3 regions of the Streptomyces sp. NPDC060198 genome follow, and region 1 is predicted to be linked to each of the others. Evidence: riboswitches for the same ligand, from Rfam matches in the RefSeq annotation. Region 1 holds a riboswitch; each other region holds the start of a gene.
What was found. A riboswitch is a leader RNA that binds a small molecule or an ion and turns the genes downstream of it on or off. The one in region 1 is predicted to bind thiamine pyrophosphate.
Positions count from the first base shown of each region.

Region 1 (5,378 bases):
GGCGTGGGCCGCGATCTTGTAGGTGATGACCCCGGTCTTCACGTCGTCCCGGTCGGGGAGCCCCAGGTGTTCCTTGGGGGTCACGTAACAGAGCATCGCCGTGCCCCACCACGCGATCATCGCCGCCCCGATCCCGGAGGTGATGTGGTCGTACGCCGGTGCGACGTCGGTGGTCAGCGGGCCGAGGGTGTAGAACGGCGCCTCCTCGCAGATCTCCTGCTGGAGGTCGATGTTCTCCTTGATCTTGTGCATCGGGACGTGCCCGGGGCCCTCGATCATCGTCTGCACGCCGTACCGCTTGGCGATCGTGTTGAGCTCGCCGAGCGTACGCAACTCGGCGAACTGCGCCTCGTCGTTGGCGTCCGCGATGGAGCCCGGCCGCAGTCCGTCCCCCAGCGAGTACGTCACGTCGTACGTCGCGAGGAGTTCGCACAGCTCCTCGAAGTTCTCGTAGAGGAACGACTCCTTGTGGTGCGCGAGGCACCAGGCCGCCATGATCGAGCCGCCCCTGGAGACGATGCCGGTCTTACGACGAGCGGTGAGCGGGACGTACGGCAGGCGCACGCCGGCGTGCACTGTCATGTAGTCCACGCCCTGCTCGGCCTGCTCGACGACCGTGTCCCTGTAGATCTCCCAAGTCAGCTCCTCCGCCCGGCCGTCGACCTTCTCGAGAGCCTGGTAGAGCGGGACGGTGCCGATGGGCACCGGGGAGTTCCGGAGTATCCATTCGCGGGTGGTGTGGATGTTGCGGCCGGTGGACAGGTCCATGACCGTGTCGGCGCCCCACCGGGTCGCCCAGGTCATCTTCTCCACCTCCTCCTCGATGGAGGAGGTCACGGCGGAGTTGCCGATGTTCGCGTTCACCTTCACCAGGAACCGCTTACCGATGATCATCGGCTCGATCTCCGGGTGGTTCACATTGGCCGGCAGCACCGCCCGGCCTGCCGCGATCTCCTCGACGACGACCTCCGGGTCGACGTTCTCGCGGATCGCGACGTACTCCATCTCGGGGGTGATCTCCCCTCGCCTGGCATACGCGAGCTGGGTGACGGGACGTCCGTCACGGCTGCGCCGGGGTCCCCGCGCGCCGCCGGGGAAGAGCGCGTCGAGGTTGCGCAGGCCGTCGCGCGAGGCGGGCGAGCGGCCGTCGTCCTCCGGCCGGACCGGGCGCCCCTCGTACTCCTCGGTGTCCCCCCGGCTCTCGATCCAGCCGCCGCGCACCGGGGCGAGGCCCCGGCGGACGTCGGTGGTGACGGCGGGATCGGTGTACGGACCGGACGTGTCGTAGAGCGTCACGTCCTCACCGTTGGTCAGGTGCACCTGACGGACCGGCACCCGGAGGCCGGGGCGCGAGCCCTCGACGTACCCCTTGTGCCAGCCGATGGACTTGTCCCCCCCGCCGTGCTCGTCAGAACTGGAGGCAGGCGTGATCGCGTCCGATGTGGTCATGAGACCTACTCCCTACGCCGGCATTACCCGGTAACAGGTTCGGCGGTCGGCGCAGCCTGTCCCGTGAGGAATCACGAGGTCAGCGCCCTCTCAGCCCGGTGCTCCGAGCTCCCGCGTGTGCAAAGGTGCCACCACGCTAGCGCCCGTCCGGCCGTGCTGACCAGAGGGCCTCCCCCGTTCTTGCGATGATCGCCCGGTGAACTCCTCCCAGGACCGTCCAGAACCTCAGGACCCCTCACACGGTCATACGCACAGCCATGGCCCGGCGGCGCCCGTCTCGACCCATCTGCGCAAGGTCATCGCATGCGTGCTGATCCCCTTCGCTGCGGCGGTGGTCGTCGGTCTGGTGGTGCTCTGGCCCGGCGGAACTCCCGCGCACGAGCGCACCGGTGTGGGCTTCGACCGCCAGACCGAGCAGGGAAAGGTGGTGAAGGTGGATCGGGTGGACTGCGCGGACGTCAACGCCGCCCAGGTACCCGCCACGGGTGACACGTCGACGGGCTCCGGCCCGGCCGCGGTGGAGGACGGCGACTGCAAGAAGGCCACCATCGAGGTGACCAGCGGCAACGACAAGGGTCGCACCTTCGCCGAGATCGTCCAGCCGGAAGCCTCACGACAGTTGAGAGAGGGTCAGGGTGTGGTCCTCGCGTACGCGCCGGACGCCCCGCACGACCTGCAGTACTCGGTCACCGACGTGGACCGGAAGCTTCCGATGGCGCTGTTGGCCGGAATCTTCGCCGTCGCCGTCGTGGTGGTGGGACGGTTCAAAGGCGTCATGGCACTCGTGGCACTCGCGGTGTCCTTCGCCCTGCTGACACTGTTCATCCTCCCCGCGATCCTGCAGGGCTCCAACCCGCTGCTCGTGGCGGTGGTCGGGGCGAGCGCGATCATGCTCATCGCGCTGTACACCTGCCACGGAGTGACCGCCCGCACCTCGGTGGCGGTCATCGGCACGCTGATCTCGCTGGTACTGATCGGGCTGCTGGGCTCGGTCTTCATCGGCTGGGCGGGACTGACCGGCAACACCGACGACAACACCGGCCTCATCCACGGCCTCTATCCGGACATCGACATGAGCGGTCTACTGCTGGCCGGTGTCATCATCGGTTCGCTCGGGGTCCTGGACGACGTGACGGTCACACAGACGTCGGCGGTGTGGGAGCTGCACCAGGCGAACCCGACCATGGGTGCGCGCGGGCTCTACCGGGCGGGCATCAGGATCGGGCGCGACCACATCGCCTCGGTGGTCAACACCCTGGTGCTCGCGTACGCGGGCGCGGCGCTGCCTCTGCTGCTGCTGTTCTCGATCGCGCAGAGCAGTGTCGGCACGGTCGCCAACAGCGAACTGGTGGCGGAGGAGATCGTCCGTACGCTCGTCGGCTCGATCGGACTGGTCGCCTCGGTGCCCGTCACGACGGCGCTCGCCGCTCTGGTGGTGTCCGCGGACCGCACAGGGCTCGGCGCGGAAGCCGAAGCTCCTGCACCCGTACGGACCGGGAGGGGCCGCCGCCGCAAGACGTGAGCGCGAGGCCCAAAAGCCAACGGGCTGACAGCCTGTCAGCCCGCGTTCTGTTCCTCGGCGAGGATCCTGCCGAGCGCTTCTTCGAGATTCCCGTCGAAGTCACCCTGCGTGTGCTCCTGCCCCAGTGGCACCAGCTTGTCCGTCCTGTCGAGAAACGCCACGAGCGGTGCCGTCCCGGCCCGGAACAGGGCCCGGTCCGCTCCGACCTGGAGCCGGATGTGCACGTCACAGAGCCCCTCCGGCTCGGTGGGACCGATGTGCACATCGCCGTCGCCGCTGGGGCTGTTGAGGCCGTCGAGCAGGAGCTCACGACCAAAAGCCCAGGTGACAGGGGCGTCACCCGGCAGGTGGAAGGTCATCCGGATCGCGTACGGATCGCTCACCTCGTACCGGAGCTCCACCGGAATACGGAACGAGAGCTCCTCCGAGACGAGGAAACTCATCATGACCTCTGCTTGAACCGACTCGCGCATCGTTCAACCCCGCAGTAGATGAATCTGGCCAGGAATGATCCCCCATGGCCCTATTGACGCCATCGTGGTGCACGCGATAGCAGATCACAAGGAGTGATTTTTCAGATACTGATAGAGAACACGAACGAACGCAAGAGCCGCGCCACTTCGCCACGTAGTTGTTCGACTGCGGGGAGCAACTGGTCCTGTCGGTCCAGGGGTAGAGAAATGGCCATCGCCGCGACGGCCGAACCTGCGGTGATGGGGATGGCGGCACAGACTGTTCCGAGTGCGTACTCCTGTCGCTCGATGACAGGTTTCATACGCTCCATCGAACGCAATCGCTCAAGTAGGACCGGGCGATCTCGCACTGAGTAACGGGTCAGCGGACGCACCGGATGGCGGAGCAGATGGTCCTCCCGCGCCTCCTCGTCGAGCTGTCCGAGCAGACACTGCCCCAGGGCGTGCGCGTGACCGGTCTCCGCGAAGGGGGCCCACTCGTCCACGGCCGGCGTCGCGGCGGAGTCTGCCACGGCGACCAGCTCGATCTCGCCCTCGCGGTAGACCGCGCAGTACACCGGAGCCCCCAGCTCGTCGCACCACCGCGCGAGGGAGTCGTTGAGCCTGCCGCGCCTGCTCTCCTCGGCCGCCCGGCCGGACATCCGCTCGGCAGCCGCGCCGAGGACGAAGACACCGTTCTCCCGGCGGAGGTAACCCTCGTGGGCCAGGGTGCGCAACAGGTGGTAGGTGGTCGGCAGAGGCAGGCCCGCTTCCCGCGCCAACTGCTTGGCGGGAGCGCCGTCCTGATGGGCGCCCACCGCTTCCAGCAGTCTCAGGGCCCGCTGGACCGAACCGATCAGCGTCGGAGCAGTGGTGGTCGATGCCGTGGTCACGGTCACCCCCAGGCATGGTGACGGGCGGTCAGCCCTCCCGTGGAGGCCGCCCCCACGGGCGTGCCGCGAGCTCGGGGCGGACTCTCGACTGTCGCGGAACCATTGGTCAGGATGGTGACGGACAGTTAATTCCCGGGCGGCGGCAGCGAAGCGCCACTGTAGCCGCCGGGGCCATTCGTGGGGCGGTTTCGGGCCTCGCTTAGCTCTGCCGGGCTAATCCGCGCCACTCTCCGTGACCATCGCGCCCGGTGGGCCTTCCCGGGCACACCGCACCGGGCGGAGGGACCGCTCGCGGGCACCGGGGTACGCACCCGGAGCGGCCCGCGTCTACCAGTCCTTCCCGGAGTCCGAGGAGGACGAGAGGAACCTCCGGACGACGAAGATCAGGCCACCGACGAGGATGACGAACAGCAGCACCTTGAAAAGCAGCGCGACCACGAAGGTCACCACGCTGGCGATCAGCCCGCCGAACACGACGATCGCGATCACCGGCACCGCGATCCACTTCACCCACCAGGGCATTCCCGCGAATATCTCCCGGACCGCCATCGTCCTTACCTCGTCTCTCGTGTCCTGCCCCGTCGGGCCGGGAATCCCCGCCCCTGGGCCCCGCCTCCCGGTTCCCGACTCCGATGCTAGAGCGGAAGCGGTGGCGCCGGGGGGCCCGCACCCCCCGGACTCCCCTGATCGATCCCCTAGGGAGCGGGGCCGGACCGGTCAGGGGCCAAAGGACGAGGAACTGCGGACCGGGCGGGAGGATCAGGCTTCCGCCGGGGAGAAGACCACCATGACGCGCAGGTCCTCGGTGATGTGGTGGAACTTGTGTGCCACACCGGCCGGCACGTAGACGACGCTTCCCCGGCCCACGACGGTCGTCTCCATGCCCACGGTGATCGACGCCCGCCCGCTGACGACGAGATACACCTCGTCCTGGCCGTGCGGACTCTGCGGATCGAGGGCGCCGGCGTCCAGCGCGTAGAGGCCCACGGACATGTTCCGCTCGCGAAGGAACTGCAGGTAGGCGCCGTCGTTGGCAGCTCGTTCCGCTTCCAGCTCGTCGAG
Region 1 is NZ_JBHWZJ010000058.1:381-5,758, forward strand. It holds gene thiC (phosphomethylpyrimidine synthase ThiC) at 1-1,449, opposite strand, end outside; TPP riboswitch at 1,442-1,574, opposite strand; gene ACFWEP_RS10715 (YibE/F family protein) at 1,646-2,971, shown strand; gene ACFWEP_RS10720 (SsgA family sporulation/cell division regulator) at 3,007-3,444, opposite strand; gene ACFWEP_RS10725 (IclR family transcriptional regulator) at 3,546-4,316, opposite strand; gene ACFWEP_RS10730 (DUF5326 family protein) at 4,644-4,865, opposite strand; gene ACFWEP_RS10735 (cupin domain-containing protein) at 5,076-5,378, opposite strand, start outside.

Region 2 (7,963 bases), on a different contig from region 1:
GCAGAGGCTCCTTCCAACCGGTGTACCGGACAGTTGCGCAGATCCTCGCACCGCACCCCCGGGGCGTCCAGTAAGTGCATGCTTAGTACGAGTTGCGCCATTCGCTTCGTCCCTGGTCATCACCACCCCTGCCTGTCTGTCACCATGGAGGCATGGGTCAGCCGGAAAGTGAGGGGTACCGCGCAGCGGGGCAGTCCGAGCTCCCGCCGGGCCAGCGACTGCAACGCGGGTGGCCGGTGACCCACTACGGTCCTGTACCCAAATTCCGCCCCGAACGCTGGGAATTCCGGGTCTTCGGAGCCACCGCCGACGGCGAGAAGCGCTGCTGGAACCACGAGCAGTTCTCGGAACTCCCCTTCTCCTCGGTCGTCGCCGATCTGCACTGCGTGACCAAGTTCTCCATGCTGGGCTCCGAGTGGGGCGGCGTGCCCGCCTCCGTCGTCCTCGGTCTCGCCCCGCCCGCCGCCGACGTCACCCATGTGATGGTGTGGGCCGAGTACGGCTTCTCCTCGAACCTCCGGCTCGCCGACTTCGCCTCGGAGCGCACCCTCTTCGCCACCCACAAGGACGGCGAACTCCTCACCGCCGAGCACGGCTTCCCGCTGCGCCTGGTCGTCCCGCACCTGTACGCCTGGAAGGGCCCGAAGTGGGTCCGCGGCATCGAGTACATGACGGCCGACCGACGCGGTTTCTGGGAGGAGCGCGGCTACCACAACATCGGCGACCCGTGGAGCGAGCAGCGCTACTCCTACCAGGAGAAACCCGGCGACGGCCCGGAGCTCTGAGCCCCGGGCTCCGAGCCGGTGGCGTCCGAGACCGTGGGGTCCGAGCCCGCGACCCGGTCCCCGCCGGGGCTCAGGAGCCCGCGGAGGCCCGCAGTTCCTTGAGTCGCGCCACGTCCGCCGTGTGCCCCTCTTTCCCGCCCGGCGTCTCGATGACCAGCGGCACCCCGGCCGTCGCCGGGTGCGCGAAGAGCTCGCGGAACGGCTCCGCGCCGATGTGGCCCGCGCCGATGTTCTCGTGCCGGTCCTTGTGGGCGCCGGCCACGTCCTTGGAGTCGTTGGCGTGGATCAGCTTCAGCCGCCCCTCGCCGACCGTCTCCACCAGCAGGTCCAGGGTCTGCCGCATCCCGGACGGGCCCGCCAGGTCGTGGCCCGCCGCGTAGATGTGGCAGGTGTCCAGGCAGACGCCCAGCTTGGGGTGGGAGTCCAGCGCCTCGAAGTACGGCCCGAAGTCCCAGGTCCGCGAGCAGAGCGAGAAACCCTGTCCTGCGGTGGACTCCAGCAGGAGATCGGGATCGTCGTCGCGGGTCAGCTCGTCCAGCAGCGGGAGCATGTGGTCGCGCACCTGCGCGAGCGCCTGCTCCCGGGGCCGGCCGCCCGTCGCCGAGCCGGTGTGGACGACGACGCCCAGCGCGCCGATCTCGCGGGCCCGGCGCAGCGAGTGCCGCAGGGACTCCACGGACTTCTCCACGGTCGCCTCGGTGTGCGAGCCGAAGTTGATCAGGTACGGGGCGTGCACGTACACCGGCATGTCCCGGGCCGCGCACTCCTTGCGGAACAGCTCGTCCTGGTCGGGCTTCCCGGCCGGGGTGGCCCAGCCGCGCGGGTTCGCCACGAAGACCTGGACGGTCTCGGCCGCCAGTTCGTCGGCGTACGCGATGCCGGTCTTCACCAGTCCGCCGGCCACCGGGACGTGTCCGCCCACCGGGTTGCGCATGGTCACAGTCCCTTGGTCCTGATGGTGACGGTCGATCCCTCGGCCGCCCGGCCGCCGCCCTCGACGGACTGGCTGCCCACCGTGTCGCTGAAGGAGAGGAACGGCCGGTCGACCTTCACCTCGAACCCGGCGTCCTGAAGGATCTCCCGCGCCTCGTCCACGTCCTTGCCGGTGACGTCCGGCACCTCGATCATCCGAGGGCCCTTGGACACGGTGAGCTGGACGGTGTCCCCCTCGGCCGCCTCGGCGCCGGGGTCGGGGGTCTGCTCGGCGACGTCTCCGGCCACCTCGGGGGAGTTGATCCGGCCGGGCTTCACCTCGGCCTTGAGGCCTTCCTCCTCCAGGGCCGCGGTGGCGTCCTCGACGGAGAGCCCGGAGACGTCCGGGACGTCGACGGGGGAGCCCTTGCTCACGACCAGCGCCACGGCGGAGTCCGGGTGGCGCCCGGTGCCCGCCCCGGGGTCGGTACGGATCACCTCGCCGCGCCCGACGTCCTCGCTGAACTCCCGGGTCACCATGCCCGGAGCCAGACCGGCCTCCTTCAGCGTCCGGCGCGCGTCGGCCAGGGAGGTGCCCTCCACGTCGGGGACCTCCACGATCTCCGGGCCGCGCGAGACGACCAGCTTGACCGATTCGTTGCCCCGGACCCGGTCGCCGGGCGCGGGATCGCTGCTGATCACCGAACCCCGGTCGACCGTGTCGCTGTAGGCCTTGTCGACGGACTTCACGTCGAGCCCGGCCTCGTCGAGCCGCTTCTCGGCAGCCTCCTGGGGCTGGCCGAGGAGCGAGGGGACCTGGGTGAACTGGCCCGAGTTGATGTACCAGACACCGCTGCCGACCAGCAGCACCACCACCAGGGCGGCGACCGAGGCCCAGACCCCGCGGCGAGGGCCGCCCCCGGACCGTTCCGCCCGTCCGGACCGCCGGGGCCGGGCGGGCGCGACCGAGGCGTTGGCCGTCGCGGGCATCTCCAGCCGGCTCGTCCGGTGGGTGGTGCCCCGGTCCTCGGGGACGGCGCGCGGCAGCACGCTCGTACGGTCCTCGGCTCCGACGGAGCCGACCGGGGTGAGCGCCTGTGGCGGGGCGGCGTCCAGCTCGGCGTCGCTGAGCAGGGCCCGGGCTTCGAGGGTCTCGGAGAGCAGCACCACCGCGTCCTGCGCGCGGGCCCGGGCGTCGCGCGCGGTGGCCCCCGCGACCAGCGCGTCCAGCGCCGGGGAGAGCCCGGGCACGGCGGCGGACGGCGGGGGGACGTCCTGGTTGAGGTGCTGGTAGATGATCTGGGCGGCGTTCTCGCCGGTGTACGGCTTGGTGCCGGTCAGCATCTCGTACAGCACCACACCGCAGGCGTACACGTCCGAGCGGGTGTCCGCCGTGCCGTGCTCGATCTGCTCCGGAGCGAGGTAGGAGACCGTGCCCAGCAGGGAGCCGGTGGTGTCGGTGGCGGTGCCGACCGCGCGGACCAGCCCGAAGTCGGCGACCTTCACCCAGCCGTCGTCCCCTATCAGGACGTTCTCCGGCTTCATGTCGCGGTGCACGAACCCGGCCCGGTGCGCGGCGCCCAGCGCGGCCAGCACCGGCTCCAGGATGTCGAGCGCGGCGCGCGGCTGGAGGGCCCCGCGGTCCCGCAGCACCTCACGGAGCGTGCAGCCCGCGACGTACTCCATGGCGAGGTAGACGTAGGCGCCCTCGGCGCCCTGGTCGAAGACGGACACCACGTTGGGGTGCGCGAGGCGGGCTACCGACTTCGCCTCACGGATGAAGCGTTCGACGAAGGAGGCGTCGGCCGCGAGTGCGGGGTGCATCACCTTGAGGGCGAGCACCCGGTCGAGCCGGATGTCCACGGCCCGGTAGACCGTGGCCATCCCGCCCACCGCGATGCGCGCCTCGACGCGGTAGCGGCCGTCGAGCAGCCGTCCGAGCAGCGGGTCCTGGAGGGTCGTGTCCACCCGACGAGTCTACGAGCCGCCGCGGACACCCCGGGCGCCCCGGAGCGGGCCCGGGGCCGTATCGCAGCCGAGCCGTGACACGCCGGACCGTTCGGAACGCCGGGCGCTCCGGTCGGAACGTCGCCCGCTCCGGTCAGAAAGCAGGCCGCTCCGGGTCCAGGACCGCCCGGCCCTCCACCGGGGAGGAGGCCCGGGCGAAGTGCCGGCGGGGGATGCGGCCCGCCCGGCGGGCCAAACGGCCGCCGTCCACCGCGTGCCGCATCGCCGACGCCATCAGCTCCGGCTCCTGCGCCCGGGTCACCGCCGAGGCGAGCATCACGGCCGCGCACCCCAGCTCCATCGCCAGAGCCGCGTCCGAGGCGGTGCCCGCCCCCGCGTCCAGGATCACCGGGACCCCGGCCCGCTCCACGATCAGCTCGAAATTGTGCGGGTTGCGGATGCCGAGCCCGGAGCCGATGGGCGAGCCGAGCGGCATGACCGCCGCGCAGCCCACGTCCTCCAGCTTCCGTGCGAGGACCGGGTCGTCGTTGGTGTAGGGCAGCACGGTGAACCCGTCGTCGACCAGGATCTCCGCCGCGTCCAGCAGCTCGACGGGGTCCGGCAGCAGGGTCCGCTCGTCGGCCACCACCTCCAGCTTGACCCAGTCCGTGCCGAGGGCCTCCCGGGCCAGCCGGGCGGTCAGCACCGCCTCACCCGCGGTGAAGCAGCCCGCCGTGTTGGGCAGCACCCGGATCGAGAGGCGCTCCAGCACGGAGAGGACCGAACCCTGCACGGTGGGGTCCAGCCTCCGCATCGCGACGGTGGTCAGCTCGGTGCCGGACGCGACGAGAGCCCGCTCCAGCACGTCCAGGCTGGGGGCGCCGCCGGTACCCATGATCAGCCGGGACGAGAACTCGTGTCCGCCCAGGTGGAAGAGATCGTCGGACATGGTCAGCCTCCCTGCACCGCGGTGAGGACCTCGACGCGGTCGCCCCCGGCGAGCGGGGTGGTGTCCCACGCCGAGCGCGGCACCACGCTCTCGTTGACGGCGGCGGCGACCCCCGAGGGCGCCCGGGTCAGGGACGCCAGGAGGGCGCCCAGGGTGGTGCCGGCGGAGACCTCGCGCGGGTCACCGTTGACGGAGACGGACACCCCGGCGGTCACGTCGGCCGGTCCGGCCAGGTGGTCGGTCATGCGTACTGCTCCTCGCGCGCGGGGACGGTGGGGGTGGTGAAGCGGCCGGCCGCGAACGGGCGGGCCACCTCCGGCAGCTCGCCGGTGGTCAGCACGTGCGCCATGACGTCGCCGGTGACGGGGGTCAGCAGCACCCCGTTGCGGTGGTGGCCGGTGGCGACCAGCAGGCCCGGCAGCGCGGTCGGGCCGAGCACCGGCGCGTTGTCCGGGGTGGCGGGACGCAGCCCGGCCAGGGTCTCGGTGAGCGGGAGTTCGGTGATGCCCGGTACCAGCTCGTGGGCGTCGCGCAGCAGCTCGTACACCCCGCCCGCCGTCACCGTGGTGTCCCAGCCCATCTCCTCGCTCGTCGCGCCGACGACCAGCTCGCCGTTCTCGCGCGGTACGAGGTACAGGTCCTGGCCCCGCACCACCGCGCGCACGGTCCGGCTGAGGAAGGGGGCGTACGCCCCCGGCACGGCCATCCGCAGCACCTGGCCCTTCACCGGGCGCACCGGCGGGGCGACGCCCTCCGGCAGCCCGGGGAGCCTGCCGCTGAGGCTCCCGGCGGCCAGCACGACCTGCCCGGCCGAGACCGCGGTGGCGTCCGCGAGCAGCGCCCCGGACGCCCGGCCGCGCGCCACCTCCAGCCGCTCGCAGGGGCTGCGGTGGAAGACCACCCCGGCCCGCTCGCAGGCCGCCAGCAGTGCCGCCGCCAGTCGGCGGGGGTCGACCTGGTGGTCGCCGTCCACCCGCAGCCCGCCCCGTACGCCCGGCGCCAGCATCGGCTCCAGCCGCCGGCATTCGCGCCCCGAGAGCCACTGCGAGTCGAGCCCGGACCGCTCCTGGAGGGCGTGCAGTTCGCGCAGGTGCGCCCGGTCGTCGGAGTCCAGCGCCACCGCGAGGGTGCCGCAGGCGCGGAAGCCGGTCTCCCGGCCGCTCACAGCCTCCAGCTCCGCCACGAACTCCGGGTAGCGGGCCGCGGAGGCGAGGTTGAGCCCGAGCAGCATCTGCTCGCCGTAGTGGAGTTCGGTGACGGCGGCCAGCATCCCGGCCGCCACCCGCGCGGCGCCGCCGCCCGGTTCCGGATCGACGACCGCCGTCCTCAGCCCCGCCTGCGCGGCCCGCCAGGCGGTCACCAGGCCGATGATGCCGCCCCCGACGACGAGCACGTCGTACGAGGGCCCCCGGCGGCCGGCGCCGGTCGTGCTCGCGTCCTCGGCGGCCGTCGGTTCCCGTGAAGCACGCATGGATGTCCAGCCCCTCCCTTCGCCGGCATGACCCGGATCAGGTTCGTACGGTCGGAGGCCGCCAGCCTCCCTCTCAGCCCGGTTCGTCCGGGCTCCCGCGAGTGTCTTTGCCCGGCCACCCTAGTTGTTCGGTCCATGGAGGCGCCGCACGGGCCTGCCGACCCCGTGAACTGGCGGAGCGTCAGGTCCTTAGGGTGGGTACGTGAGCGAACAGAGCGACCAGCGGGCGCCGGAGCACGGCGTCGTCATCGTCGGAGCGGGCATGGCGGGGGTACGGACCGCCGTGGCGCTGCGGGACGAGGGGTACACCGGGCCCGTCACCCTGATCGGAGCGGAGCCCCACCAGCCCTACGACCGGCCGCCGCTCTCCAAAGCCGTACTGCTCGGCACCGCCGAACACTCCGCCTTCGACATCGACTTCGAGGCCCTCGGCGTCCGCCTGCGCCTCGGGCTCTCCGTCGAGGGCCTGCGTCCCGCCGACCGGGAGGTGGACACCGAGGCCGGCCCGGTGCCGTACGACGTGCTGGTCCTCGCCACCGGAGCCGAACCCCTGACGCTGCCCGGCTCCGAAGGGGTCCCCGGCGTCCACCTGCTGCGCACCCTGGACGACGCGGCGCGGCTGCGGCCCGTCCTCGCCGCGAAGCACGACGTCGTCGTGGTCGGCGCGGGCTGGATCGGCGCCGAGTTCGCCACCGCCGCCCGTGCCGCCGGCTGCGCGGTCACCGTCGTGGAGGCCGCCGCCCGCCCGCTCGCCGGGGCACTGCCCGCCGAGGTCGCCGCCCCCATGGCCGACTGGTACGCCCGCGCCGGCGCCACGCTCCTCACCGGCGCCCGGGTCGACCGCGTCGAGCCGGGCGCCGTGGTCCTCGCCGACGGACGCAGGCTCCCGGCCGGCGCGGTGGTCGTCGGCATCGGCGCCCGCCCCGCCACCGGCTGGCTCGCCGGCTCCGGCATCGCGCTCGGCCCGGACGGATCGGTCATCGCCGATGCCGCGCTGCGCACCTCGGTGCCCGGGGTGTACGCGGTCGGGGACTGCGCCTCGTACCCCTCCGCGCGCTACGGCGCACGCCTGCTGGTCCACCACTGGGACAATGCGCTCCAGGGCCCGCGCACCGTCGCGGCGGGCATCACGGGGCCGGCCGCGGAGGGCGCGGCCGCGGAGCCGTACGACCCGGTGCCGTACTTCTGGTCCGAGCAGTTCGGCCGCTTCGTCCAGTACGCCGGGCACCACGCGGACGCCGACACCCTGCTGTGGCGCGGCGACCCGGCCGACGAGGAGTGGACCGTGCTCTGGCTGCGCGACGGCGCGCTGGTCGCCCTGCTGGCGGTCGGCCGTCCGCGCGATCTCACCCAGGGGCGCAAGCTCGTCGCCTCGGGCCGGACGGTCGATCCCGAGCGGGCCGCCGACCCCTCCGTACCCCTGAAGTCAGCCGTCCGCTGAGTCTCCGCCCGGGATCCGCACCGGCCGCGCGCACCCGGCCGGCCCCCGCCGGGCCCCGGCGCGACCTGCGCGGACGCCATCCTGACAGGGTCCGTACGGTCGGCCCGGCTACCGGCTGTCGGTCCCAGATGGCACGCTTGTCCTCGTGACCCAGATTGACGCAAAGATCGATGCTCTCGTCCCTGCCTGGCTCCACCTCCCCGACATCGCGGAACTCCTCGACGTCGAGGTGACGCGTGTGCGGCAGTTGGTCAAGGAAGGCCAGCTGATCGCCGTGCGTCGCGGTGAGAACCGGACACTCCAGGTGCCCGCCGCCTTCATCGACGGCGACAAGGTGGTCAAGGGCCTCGCGGGGACCCTGACGCTCCTGAGGGACGACGGCTATTCCGACGAAGAGATGCTGGACTGGCTCTTCACTCCCGACCCGAGTCTGCCCGGCACCCCCGCGCAGGCGCTGA
Region 2 is NZ_JBHWZJ010000288.1:907-8,869, forward strand. It holds gene ACFWEP_RS26625 (sulfite oxidase-like oxidoreductase) at 153-785, shown strand; gene ACFWEP_RS26630 (deoxyribonuclease IV) at 856-1,719, opposite strand; gene pknB (Stk1 family PASTA domain-containing Ser/Thr kinase) at 1,722-3,665, opposite strand; gene ACFWEP_RS26640 (thiazole synthase) at 3,799-4,593, opposite strand; gene thiS (sulfur carrier protein ThiS) at 4,596-4,838, opposite strand; gene thiO (glycine oxidase ThiO) at 4,835-6,064, opposite strand; TPP riboswitch at 6,062-6,173, opposite strand; gene ACFWEP_RS26655 (NAD(P)/FAD-dependent oxidoreductase) at 6,267-7,505, shown strand; gene ACFWEP_RS26660 (Rv2175c family DNA-binding protein) at 7,651-7,963, shown strand, end outside.
Region 2: another riboswitch for thiamine pyrophosphate. It lies ahead of thiO (glycine oxidase ThiO); the one in region 1 lies ahead of thiC (phosphomethylpyrimidine synthase ThiC).

Region 3 (4,749 bases), on a different contig from region 1:
TCGACGCTGTAGGGCCATGGCCCGTCCGTACGGTTGCCCGACGTGCTGTGGAAGTGCGCGCCCAGCGTCGGTCCGCCGGAGAAGGTCAGGGTGAACTTGCCGGTGGAGACGGTGGCCCGGCCGTCCACGTAGGGGCTGTACCCGAGCGCGCGGGTCGGCTTCGATCCCGGCTCCTGCTTCGGGAGGGTGCCGGTGGCCGGCGGGGTCGGGTGGTAGGAGGGGTGGCGGTTCTTGTCCGGCGGCGCGTACCGGGCCGTGGAGGGCAGAGCGGCGGGTGCCCCGTCCGCGCGCCTGAAGTCGAAGGCGGAGGTGAGGTCCCCGCAGATGGCGCGGCGCCACGGTGAGATGTTCGGCTCCCGCACCCCGAAGCGCTTCTCCAGGAAGCGGATCACCGAGGTGTGGTCGAAGGTCTCCGAGCAGACGTAACCGCCCTTGCTCCAGGGTGAGACCACGATCATCGGCACCCGCGGACCGAGCCCGTACGGGCCCGCCGCGTAGCTCGTGCCGCCCGGGTAGAGGTCCTTCGTCACGTCGGCGGTGGACAGCCCCCAGGCGGACGAGGCCGGAGGGTACGGCGGGACCACGTGGTCGAAGAAGCCGTCGTTCTCGTCGTAGGTGAGGAAGAGGGCGGTCTTGGCCCAGACCGCCGGGTTCGACGTCAGTGCGTCCAGGACCTGCGAGATGTACCAGGCGCCGAAGTTCGTGGGCCAGTTCGCGTGCTCGCTGAACGCCTCGGGAGCGGCGATCCAGGAGACCTTCGGGAGGGTCCCGGCGGCCACGTCCGCGCGCAGTCGGTCGAAGTACGTGCCGCCCGCCTTGACGTCGGTGCCGGTGCGGGCCTTCTCGTACAGGGCGCTGCCGGGCTGGGCGTCACGGTAGCTGTTGAAGTACAGCAGGGAGTTGTCGCCGTAGTTGCCACGGAAGGCGTCGCTGATCCAGCCCCAGGACCCTGCGGCGTCCAGGCCGTCGCCGACGTCCTGGTAGATCTTCCAGGAGACCCCTGCCGACTCCAGCCGCTCGGGGTAGGTCTTCCAGCCGTAACCGGCCTCCTGGTTGCCGAGGACCGGGCCGCCGCCCGTGCCGTCGTTGCCGGTGTGACCGGACCAGAGGTAGTAGCGGTTGGGGTCGGTGGCTCCGATGAAGGAGCAGTGGTAGGCGTCGCACACGGTGAAGGCGTCGGCGAGCGCGTAGTGGAAGGGGATGTCCTTCCGCGTCATGTGCGACATGGTGGTGGCCGTCTTGGCCGGCACCCACCTGTCGTACTTGCCGTTGTTGTACGCCTGCTGGCCGCCGGCCCAGACGTGGTCCAGCCCCTCCAGGAACTGCATCCCGAGGTCGGCCACCTGAGGGTTGAAGGGGAGGACGTCCTTCGTCCCGTCGGACTGGTGGAAGACGGACTTGCCGTTGTCCTGGAGCACGGGCCGGGGGTCCCCGAAGCCTCGTACCCCCTTCATCGCCCCGAAGTAGTGGTCGAAGGAACGATTCTCCTGCATGAGCACGACGACGTGCTCGATGTCCTGGATCGTGCCGGTGGTGCCCTGCGCGGGAATGGCTGCGGCCCTCGCGATGCTCTCGTTCAGCATCGTGAAGGCCGCGGCACCTCCGGCGATCCGCAGAAACCTGCGCCGGTCGAGTTCTGTCATGGGGGACGGCCTCCGGGGTATGGGGGGGGGACAGCGAGGTCGCCCCAAGGACAGCGCTCCCCGGATACCTGGCGGGGGCTGGTTCGTGAAACCTCGCCGTACACCTGGCGAACGGAAGGCCCCGAAGACGGCCGGCGCCCCGCCCCGGCCGGTTCGGTCTCCGAGGCGACCGGCGGTCCGTCAGGAGCGTAGGCGTAGCGGGGCGTAGACGGACAGGGCCACGAGGAACGCCACGCCGTAGGCGAGGTCCGCCCCGTGCAGGGCTTCCGCCACCGGGCCCACGTAAAGGCCGGTGCTCATGAACGGTACCGCCGCGACGAAGGCGACCACGAAGGCGGCGACCGCCTGCCACCACGGCCGGTCACGGGCGCCCTCGGCGGCGAGGTCGATCGGGGCACCGCGGCGGGCCCTGGCCCTCGCCCACCAGTCGACGGCCACGATCGCGACGAAGCCGGGGATCCAGTAGCCGACGAGGAGCAGCACGTTCTGGAAGCGTGCCGTGGTGTCGGCCGCGTGCATCCACAGCACCAGCGGGAAACCGAGCGCGGCGGCGAGCGCGGCGGCGACGGGGCGCGGCAGGCGCACCCCGATCGTCTGCAGCGCCAGGGAACCGCTGTAGTCGTTCATGGCGTTGCTGCACAGCGCGGCGAGCACCACGGCGAGCAGGCCGAACGCCCCGAGCGCGCCGCCGCCCAACAGGGTGTCGATCCCCCGCGCGGTCTGATCGGTGAAGACGGACGCGCCCCACAGGCCGAGCGTCTGGACTGCCACGAAGGAGACGCTGATGCCGAGCAGGGTGCACCAGAACATTCGCGGGCGGGAGGTACCGACCGGAAGGTAGCGGCTGAAGTCGCTCGCGTACGGGGCCCAGGACAGCGACAGGCTCAGCGCGATCGTGAACGTCAGGACGAAGGCGCCCGCCCGGTCCCCGCCGTGCGCGGCACCGGTGGCGGCGGGGTGCACTCCGTCCAGCAGTTTGACGGCCAGCACGGCGAAGGCGGCGGCCAGGAGGAACGTCATCACGGTCTGGAGCCGGTGGATCGCCTCGTACCCCAGTACGCCGAGGCCCCCCTGGGCGGCCATCATGACCAGCACGCCCAGCCAGAACGGCCAGCCGCACAGCTGGGCCAGCGCGTCCCCGCCGAACAGGCCGATCAGCGCGTCCCAGGCGATCGAGGACAGCCACTGCAACGCTCCGGGCAGTACGACTCCTCTGCCGAACGCCATTCGGGCGAGCGGGAGTTGACCGACTCCTGTCCGGCTTCCCCAGGTGCCGAGGGCGGCCGTGGGCGCCGCCCCGACGAGCGTGCCGAGGACGACCGCGACGAGCGCGGTGGAGAAGTCCAGGCCCAGCGCGATGCCGACGGTGCCGGTGAAGACGCCGGTCATGGTCAGGTTGGGCGCGAACCAGACGGTGAAGAGCCGACCGGGGCCGCCGTAACGCCGGTCCTCGGGGACGGGGGCTATCCCGTGGGTCTCGATCCGCAGATCGCCGGGTGCGGTGGGCATGCGGCCACCGAAGGCGGTCCGCGAGTACGGAGCCTCCCGCTCCGCGACCGCAGGGTCGTTCTGCGCATATGGCAATGCCATGAAGACATCCCTCCGCCAGTGCTAGCTGGTTCAGGTTCGACGGGTGTGATCTCAGCCCCTCGTGGGGCACCCCGTGTCCGGTTCGCCGGTCAGGATAGCCGGACGGCGGCCCGGGGCAGGTCAGCGGGGGCGACCGAAGCACGATCACCGGGAGAACGGTCGGCGCGAGGCGCGAGATGCGGGACCCGCCGGGGCGCGCGGGCCGGAAGTGATCACGGTCCACCCTTTTCCGTCCTGGCCGTTGACGTTCCCGCACCCCGGTGACAACGTTGTCGAGCACTGTCGGACACCCCGCACCCTGCGTCGCACCTCGAACAGGAGAGCTCCGTATGCGCTGGTCCCCCTCACGCCGTCAGGTCCTCGGCGCCTCTCTGGCCGCCCTGGCCGCCGCGCCCGCGACCGCTGCCACCGCGTCCGCCGCGCCGGGCCCGGCCGGCAGTCGGTCCGCCTCGGCCTCCCTCTCGCGGGCCCACGTCACCTACCGCGCTCTGGAGAAGTACTTCGACGTGGCGGACGGCACCGGGCTCGTTCGCGAGCAGTACCCGGTCGCCGTCGACGACCGCCCGTACTCCTACGAATGGCCGCTGTCCCAGGTCCATGTCGCAGCCCTCGACCTGGCCTTCGTGGATCCCCGCCACGCACCGGATCTGGCCGTCCGCGCCAAGGCGCAGGAGTTGTACTGGAACGCCTCGGGCGGCACCACCGGGCTCGCCGGCTACGACTCCTATCCGGTCGCGCCGCACGGCGACGGCGGCGACATGTTCTACGACGACAACGAGTGGGTGGGGCTGGCCAAGTCCCAGCTGCATCTGCAGACCGGCGACCGCGCCGCGCTCCGCCGCGCGCGGGAGATCTTCGCGCTGGTCGAGTCGGGCTGGGACACCGACGCGGAACACCCCGCCCCCGGTGGGGTGTTCTGGACCCAGGCCGACTGGAACCACTGCCGCAACACGGTCTCCAACATGCCCGGCGCCCAACTCGGCCTGCGCCTGCACCAGATCACCGGCAAGTCCCGTTATCTGGAGTCGTCCAGGTGGTTCTACGACTGGACCAACACCCACCTGCGGACGCCCGAGCACCTCTACTGGGACAACCTCGACCTCGCCGGCACGGTCGACCGGACCATCTGGTCCTACAACCAGGGCGTCCCGGTCGGCGTCGGCACCCTGCTGTACGGGGCGACCCGCGACCGCACCTACCTGAATCAGGCCCGGAGTACGGCCGAAGCCGCGTACGCCCACTTCGTGACCGAGGGCAGGCTGCTGACCCAGCCCGTCTTCTTCAACTCGATCTTCTTCAAGAACCTGTTGCTGCTGGAGTCGGTGACGGGCGGATCCGCCTACCGACGGGCGATGGCCGACTACGCGGACCACATCTGGTCCGAGCAGCGGGACAGCGCCACCGGCCTGATGCGGTTCGCCGAGGACGGGGCCACCCAGGCCATCGAACAGGCCGCCGCCGTACAGATTTTCGCGGTGCTGGCCTGGCCGCGCGGCGCCTGGCGGACGCTGTACTG
Region 3 is NZ_JBHWZJ010000448.1:86-4,834, reverse strand. It holds partial or broken gene ACFWEP_RS31335 (phosphocholine-specific phospholipase C) at 1-1,643, opposite strand, end outside; gene ACFWEP_RS31330 (purine-cytosine permease family protein) at 1,824-3,233, opposite strand; TPP riboswitch at 3,224-3,317, opposite strand; gene ACFWEP_RS31325 (glycoside hydrolase family 76 protein) at 3,563-4,749, shown strand, end outside.
Region 3: another riboswitch for thiamine pyrophosphate. It lies ahead of ACFWEP_RS31330 (purine-cytosine permease family protein); the one in region 1 lies ahead of thiC (phosphomethylpyrimidine synthase ThiC).